2 regions of the Teredinibacter haidensis genome follow, and region 1 is predicted to be linked to the other one. Evidence: riboswitches for the same ligand, from Rfam matches in the RefSeq annotation. Region 1 holds a riboswitch; the other holds the start of a gene.
What was found. A riboswitch is a leader RNA that binds a small molecule or an ion and turns the genes downstream of it on or off. The one in region 1 is predicted to bind thiamine pyrophosphate.

Region 1 (4,179 bases):
TGTCGCGGTCAACATGGCTGCGATTTTCAAAGTCTTCGTAGCCTGTTTCCAGAATCGCTATGGACGAGAATAACGTTAAGTTATCACTTACCCGCCAGTTTACCTCGGTTTCCAAGCCGTAGTTGTAACCTTCAGCAGCATTTGTAAGAAAATCGATAAATTCAAACCCTTCATCCAACGGGAGGGCGCGGGATTGCTTTGCCTGAATATCATTGCGCTGCTGGTAAAAGCCGGCGACCTGAAGATCTAGAGTATTATTGAGAAGAGAGCTCTTTAAGCCCAACTCGTAGTTAAGCATCGTTTCCGTGTCAAAGGTTTTCTGTTGCTCTGCCAACGATGGCTCCGGGTTAAAGCTACCAACCTTGTAACCACGGGAAATTAAGCCGTAAACAAGTGCATTGCTTTCCGTTTTGTATTCCAGTGAAATTTTTCCACCCCACAGGCTTTCGCTTGGCTCAAACTGCGAATTATTACTATCCGAATAATCCGCCTCAAAATCTTCAGCACGGAAACCAGTAACCAAATTGAGACGATCGCTCAACGCGATATCCAGCTGTCCGTATAGGGCAGCATTGCGAGTACCGAAGTCACTGTTATAGTCGGCATCATAAGTATAGGTACGTATCAGCTCTACATCTTGATCGCGATAATACGCACCAACCACCCAATTCACCGCTGTTTCCTGCGATTTTGAAGCCAGACGTAAGTCTACAGAAAAATTATTGTTATCCCTCTGATAGTTATCCGTCGAGGAATATTCCCAACCAGCGCACGCGGAATCAGCAGGGCAGATATCTAAAAAGGACCAGTCTTCATCGTAACCGTATTCCACCTCTGAATCAGCGTAACTTAAAACCACATTCAAATCGGCAAAGCCAAAACCAGTAAAACGGGTTTTTAATGCATGCGCAAACGTTTTTTGTCGGTCGTGGCCTGGCTCATCAGACAGGGTATGGCGGTTATTATCCAGGCTAAAAGCATCGTAGCCATTATCGACATCGACAAAATAGCTGATTAAATCAACGTGTAATTCCTTGGAAACGTCAAAAGACAAGTGGTTGCGTAGACTTAGTTCATCAATATTGTTGGTATCGTCGCGATCCAGATAATCATTTTTAATATAGCCGTCACTGACATTCTTTTGCATCGCCAGGCGCCAACCAACGGTTTCGGATAAAGGCGTGGTCACCGTGCCAGCCAAATCATAGCTACCATAGTTACCGATTCCCGCCGACACCTTACCGCCGGCAGCCTCTGCCGGCGCATTACCTACCACGTTAATCATTCCAGCCAACGCATTAGCGCCGTACAGCGTTCCTTGCGGGCCGCGAAAAACCTCCACCTGTGATGCATCCAAACCGCTGACACCTGTTGCCAGACCAGTGAAATCGATGCCATCGACAATCACGCCCACAGACGGGTTAATCGGTGCAACAAATTCGCTGCGTTCACCAATACCACGAATCTGAATAAAACGGCCGCGGGAAGCGCCCGCAGAAAAATTCACGTTGGGGATAAGGCCAAGTATATCCTCCAGGTTCTTAGCGTTGCGCGACTCGATAAGCTCTTCGCTAATCACAGAGACACTATTTGCCAAGTCCAACTGCTCGATGTTGCGTAGCTCACCGGTAACCACTATTTCTTCCTGCTCATTTTGGGCAAAAGCTGTGCTACTGATAGCAAAGGAAACCAGTGAATACAGTGCTAGGGGTGGGTAAAAACGTTTGGTCATATCAGGCCTTCTATGAATTAAATAGGAGACCCGGTGTGCAGGCTGGGAAAGGTGGAACGGGGACTTGCGCCCCCCTAGTTGTTCGAAAATTAAACGAACGTCCTATTCCTACGCCGGTACTAGCCGGATCAGGTTCAAAGGGACTATCTCAGGCTATACAAGCGTACAGCCACCCCTCAGGAGAGCGTGCATTCTAGCGCAGAAAGGAAGTGTTTTCAGTAGAAGGTAAGGATAACCGGGCTCCGTTAAGGTAACGGAGCCCGGATTTTAAGAAATGAAAACTTAATTACAGGAGTTGCTGATATCGTTCAAGAAGCCGCGATCCACACCTGAGCGAGCGGTAATCTCGGCAGGACAAGCCACCTCATGCCACTTCAGGCTGGGGTTATCAGCCGCTTCGAACCATTCGGCATACCAGTTACAACCCTGCTGCAGCTCGGTTAAACCACGAGTACCGAATACATTATCGCAACGCTGAGACAGGCAACTTTTGTACTGCTCTCTGCTTGCATTCCAACCCAGCTCATCTTTACACGCGGCCAGTAAACCACCGTATTGAGCACCCAACTCATCGTTAGACACTCCCCATTGATCGGAACAGGCGTTAAATGCGCCTACGCCACCACCGGGAACCAAAATGTCAAACTGACCACCGCCAACATCATAGCCGATGTTAGTGGCCTGAACGATCATACGCTTTCCAGCCAGAGCCGCAGAACCGGGATCGTCACCACCATTGTAAGAAGCGCCCGTGAACTGGATTTCATAACAACGACCACAAACATCACCACTAGAAGTTGCCGCATAACCATAAGACAACGTAGTGCTGACGGCCCAAGGCGTTAAGCTGTGACACATATGGGCGTCGCCGCCGTCACAGGCACTGGAAGCATCGACATCATTCAACGGAGAGTCATTGGTCGTACAGGCGCCCAGAGTTTCTACACCGCTGGGTACATTTCCGCTCCAGCTACAGTGAGCTTTACAGCAATCCCAATAGCGGGTGGCATAGCCATCACAACCCTGAGGGTTAACCACAGATGAGCTGGAAGAGCTGCTAGAGCTGCTGGAACTGCTAGAGCTACTAGAAGAACTGGAAGAGGAGGTGCTAGACGAAGAAGTACTGCAACTGCTAACAACGCCACCACTACCACTTTGGCTTTCACAGGTTGTGCGACCAATACAGCTTTGTGAGTTTTCCCAGCCCCAGCCAGAATCCTGATTCACACACAGCGGACGGGGATCATCCTGGTACCACTGACACATTTCCTGGCAGTCAGTGTTGTTACTGCTGGAACTGCTACTTGAAGAGACTACACTTGAGCTGCTGCTTGAAGAGGAAGAGCTGGAACTACTTGAGCTTGAAGAGCTGCTGGAAATGGAAGAACTGCTGCTTGAAGAGACAACACTCGAGCTACTGGAGCTACTGGTATTTCCACCACCAGAAACACTTAAGGTCGCGACACTGGGCGTACCCGAGCCGTTTGCACAAAAGCCAAAATTTACGCTGGAACCAGCAGCAATACTGCCGTTGTGAGCCGCAGGAGTCACAGTGCTACCGCTCACGCTTCCGTTCCACAAATTGCCGATACTCGTACCGGCCAAGTCTAAGCCAACAGCCCAGTCAGTAATACTGGAACTGCCATTATTGGAGATAGTAACATCGGCACAATAACCGCTACCCCAACTGTTTTGAATAGTAAGCACAGCTTCCCCCGCACCGGAAACCAGTGCATGAGATGCTTGTGCGAGCAGTATGGTACAACCTGCCAGCAATAGTTTAAATTTTGAGTGTTTCATGGCGCCCTCATAGATCATTAAAGTTATTTTGTAAATGAGACAGCTACGCTAACGGATCGACCCCAGGGGAGTGGATAAGCGAAATCATTACCTTGAAAAATGCAATTTGGCCTTTTTTATTGTTATAGCCAGAGCCCGTAAGCGGCTCGTGAAGACAGTTTAAAGCTTACCAGCACAATGCACAAAAATAGTTTTACAGTAAAAACAGCTTTGCAAAAAAGCTAACGAAATATCAAAATGCAAAGCATGTATAAATGCAAACGCTACTCATAGGGCTGTGAACTATTTCGTTACAAACTGTGCGCTCCCTCACAGGCCTCAGGAACCATTCATAGCAATAAATTTATCTGCACGGATCATATAGATAATCACTTGAGCTCAGCGCCACAAAATAGTAAAAGAGATCGGAAAATCGGGAACTCATCGTCACGAAAATCATCATAGAGTCGTGCAGTTACAAGGACATCAGTATGCGAAACGATATTGAAAAATTAGGTGACCTCAATCTCGAAGACACCAAAGAAACGCTGGTGCCTGCACCCGCCAAAGTAAAACCGCTTTTACTCGCGCTGCTGATCATTGCGTTAATACTAGGTGGCGGCCTTTATTATTTTTATGGCAATACCAAACCCCAACCACAAACCGCA
Region 2 (4,179 bases), 570 kb from region 1:
ATCGGCCATACACCCGAATTCCCTGGCCATCCTTTGTGGCTTACCGAGTGATTGGTACTTCCAATTTCATCTGTCAGCAATCCATTTCGCACATAGGCGATTGCTTGGGTAATCGCGTCGGCAAGGTGAAACCCCTGCGCAGAAAAAACCGTAATTGCCGTCGCCAATGTGCAACCCGTCCCATGTGAATTTATCGAGTCAATTCTCGTATGTCGCCATAACTTGCAACCGCTATTGCCAAACTCATAGAGACAGTCGGCCAACTGTCCTTTGGCAATTTTTTTCCCCGTCACTAATACCGCTCTCGCGCCCGTGGTGGAGAGCTTTTCAATACCACCCAAAGCGTCTATTTCGTGTTTATTGGGTGTTATCAGTTTGCAGTAGGAAAATAGTGGCGATAGATCTACTTTACCCACGGTAAGACCATCCTGGTTACTCGCGATCTGTACCGGATCTAACACCAGCTCTACCGGGTTTTTCTGCAACCACTTGGCAATTACCTCTACTTGTTCCTGCGTTGCCACAAGGCCCACCTTAATCAGCTGTGGACGTCCATCTTCGAGCAAGGTATTCAATTGCTGCTCTACTACTCGCGGATCAACCGCCTGTACCATCGCAACCTGTCGAGCCGATTGCGCAGTTACCGCAGTAACAATAGTGCAGCAGCAGGCGCCGAGATCCTGCGCTGTCAGGAGGTCGGCCTGAATGCCCGCGCCCGCGCGGCTGTCTGAACCACCAACGGCCCAGATTAGTGGGGCACCGTCTATCGCCAAATTGGTGTCATACAGACTCAACATCTTTTTCGGTTCCTAAAGCTTGGTATAACTCGCCACCAGAAGACAGAAACTGCTCCGCTTTATTGCGTAATCCTTCATGTTTTTGAACGGCATCGCGAATATCCTGTGATATTTTCATTGAACAGAATTTCGGCCCGCACATGGAACAAAAGTGAGCACTTTTTGCCTGTGGTTGCGGTAAAGTTTCGTCGTGATAGGCTTGCGCAGTTTCCGGATCGATAGACAGATTAAATTGGTCCTGCCAGCGGAACTCAAACCGTGCACGGCTGAGCGCGTCGTCTCGAATCTGGGCGCTGGGCAATCCTTTTGCAATATCCGCTGCGTGGGCAGCAATGCGATAGGCGATCAAGCCCTGTTTAACATCTTCTTTTTCCGGCAGACCTAAATGCTCTTTAGGCGTGACATAGCACAACATTGCGCATCCCTGCGACGCAATTAATGCCGCGCCAATACCTGAGGCATAGTGGTCGTAGCCGGGAGCAATATCGGTAATCAACGGGCCGAGCGTGTAGAAGGGCGCCTCGTGGCAATGTTTTAATTGCTCGTCCATATTTTCCTGAATTTTATTCAGAGGCACATGACCCGGCCCTTCTATCATGACTTGTACGTCGTATTCCCAGGCGATTTTTGTGAGTTCACCCAGGGTGCGTAATTCTGCGAACTGCGCTTCGTCATTGGCATCGGCAATACTTCCCGGGCGCAGCCCGTCGCCAAGTGATAACGACACATCGTAGTCTGCACAGATCTCACAAATTTCTCTGAAGTGCGTATAGAGAAAATTCTGGCTATGGTAGGTCAGACACCACTTAGCCATTAGAGATCCACCGCGCGAAACAATGCCGGTAACGCGGTGCTCGGTCAGCGGCACATGCTCCAATAACAACCCCGCATGAATAGTGAAATAGTCCACCCCCTGGCGCGCCTGATCAATCAGCGTTTTACGAAAAACACCCCAATCTAAATCAGCCACATCGCCACCGACTTTTTCAAGCGCTTCGTAAATGGGTACGGTACCAATGGGCACCGGCGAATTACGTAAAATGGTTTCCCTGGTGAGCGGAATATCTTTTCCCGTGGAGAGATCCATGACGGTATCTGCTCCCCAGCGAAGCGACCACAGCAATTTTTCTACTTCGATTTTAATATCTGACTTAAGCGCCGAGTTACCGATATTGGCGTTTACCTTAACGCGAAAATTCCGGCCGATAATCATCGGCTCTGCTTCGGGATGGTTGATATTAGCGGGGATAATTGCCCGCCCATCGGCAACTTCCTTTCGCACAAACTCCGCGTTAATCGGCCCCTTGGGGTCACCCAGATTTTCGCGCAAAGCAATATATTCCATCTCCCGCGTAATAATGCCACGGCGCGCATAGTAGAGTTGTGTTACGCCACGATCAACGGCGCGTTCCCGGTGTCGCTCGCCGAAACTTGAGTCGGAAGTAATTAATTTCGCAGCAACGGTATCGCCTCTCGCATCAATCCAGCTCTCTCTAAGTGATGTGATACCTTTTTCGATATCAACGGATTTACGCAAGAATTCGCCCGCCGTATCGTAGACAGGAAGGTCGCCCTCTTCAGTGTGAATGACCCGTTGCGCCACAAACGCAGAGCATTGTTCATCGCCTACATGACACGGTGATGAACCAGGAATAGATAGTTTTTCGAATTGAGACATTACACACCTCCCATGTGGGTGAAGAATAAACGGGAGGTATAGAAACTGAATGAGGAAAGTTTGAGTTGCAGATACGCTGTTAAGATTTTCGCCCTATGCGGGCAGGAAAAATGGTTTATATGTATCTGTAATTCTTGTTCCCTTCGCAGGCATTATCCTGATCAGGTGGTACGGATTCTGTCTAATGACAGTCTCAGCTCTACAGCGCTCCGACAAGTTCGAGCTGGAGTATACGCTAAGGACATACGCATGAAAAGGGTGTGCTTCGCAGCTAGAAAAAAGGGCGAATATCCCTAACAGCGAGAGCCCCCAATAAAGTTCCATTGTGCTGGCCAAACTTCCCGCTACAGTTATTGATGGAATATGATACCAAAAACACGGCACCGCTATCCTCAACACAGTTATCTCTTGAGCAAGATCTTTTGATATTTTCTGGCTTTTTTATTTCCTTATCACTAGGCGAAAAAAAATTTGTGCACTTATCTCCGACAAGCTTTCTACTCTCGCGAAAAAAATATTTCGCCTAATTCATTTTTCACTTGCGCGCTACTCTAGAGACCTGGCAACGATTAACTTGAAAAAAATTTAGTTGCATAGGCTGAATCAACAATAAGACTTGTGGCGCTTCCAGGAATATTCAACTGCTCGTCCGCCACGTACCTCTCGCCGCCCTTTATCAACAGCATCCTATGCTGTCATCAGTAGGGCGTTATCTTCATTTACGAACTGATCGAAAACTATTTTTTGTGATTAAAGGAGAGCGTTTTAGAATTACTGCCCCGCCGTAGCGAGACAGAACACGAGGAAAGGCTGCGCCACTAATTTAACTTTCTCGCGAGTTACCAGCAGCCAGACCAGCGGGGAAACTGGCCTGGAGTTAAAGACAGCGCCCTATGCTTCAGCAAGCTCAATAGTGTTCTCTTGCGGGGGCAATTCAGTCAGCTCACCTTGCTGATCTTTTGCTATCAACATATAAATGGAGGGCACAACAAAGAGAGTAAATACGGTTCCGATCGCCATTCCACCAACAATGACCAAGCCGATGGAGTTTCGTGCTTCGGCACCAGCACCGGTGACGAGCACCAGAGGAAAGTGACCCGCAACGGTCGCAAAGGTGGTCATTAAAATGGGTCGTAATCGGGTAGAAGCAGACTCGCGCACGGCGGCAAGTTTACTCAAGCCCTGCTCCTGTAATTTATTGGCAAACTCCACCAAGAGAATTCCGTTTTTGGAGACCAGACCAATCAGTGTTACCAGCCCCACCTGCGAATAAATATTCAGCGTGGTGGTGAATCCGTCCGTCCAGAAGCCCATGCCCGGCACTGGAAACTTAAGGAAAGTAAAAATGGACGCACCGAACATCGCCAGTGGAACCGAGCCAGCCAAAATCACAAAGGGATCACGGAAGCTATTAAATTGCGCAGCCAGCACCATAAATATCAGCAGCAGCGCCAACATAAAGGCCGGAACAAACTTATTACCTTCGCGACGTAATTGGCGGGATTCACCGGTGTAGTCAACCATATAGTCGCTGGGCAATATTTTCGCCGCCTCAGCTTCCAGGTACGCTAATGCGGCATCCAGTGATTGCTGAGGAGCACCGCTAAGCTTGACAGCGTTGAGCTGCTGGAAGCGATTCAGCGAGCGCGGCACTGTATTCTGCCTTATTTCAGCCACGGTACTCAGCGGTATCAGCTTACCTTC

Region 2: it holds a riboswitch for thiamine pyrophosphate, as region 1 does, so the genes downstream of both, thiC (phosphomethylpyrimidine synthase ThiC) here and H5715_RS15465 (TonB-dependent receptor) in region 1, are expected to answer to the same signal.

The regions. Positions count from the first base shown of each region.
Region 1 covers NZ_CP060084.1:3,834,280-3,838,458, forward strand. Annotated here, with positions in the region: gene H5715_RS15465 (TonB-dependent receptor) at 1-1,732, opposite strand, end outside; TPP riboswitch at 1,821-1,919, opposite strand; gene H5715_RS15470 (cellulose binding domain-containing protein) at 2,015-3,532, opposite strand; gene H5715_RS15475 (DUF3014 domain-containing protein) at 4,003-4,179, shown strand, end outside.
Region 2 covers NZ_CP060084.1:4,401,561-4,405,739, reverse strand. Annotated here, with positions in the region: gene thiE (thiamine phosphate synthase) at 1-797, opposite strand, end outside; gene thiC (phosphomethylpyrimidine synthase ThiC) at 781-2,475, opposite strand; TPP riboswitch at 2,597-2,697, opposite strand; gene H5715_RS17980 (efflux RND transporter permease subunit) at 3,367-4,179, opposite strand, start outside.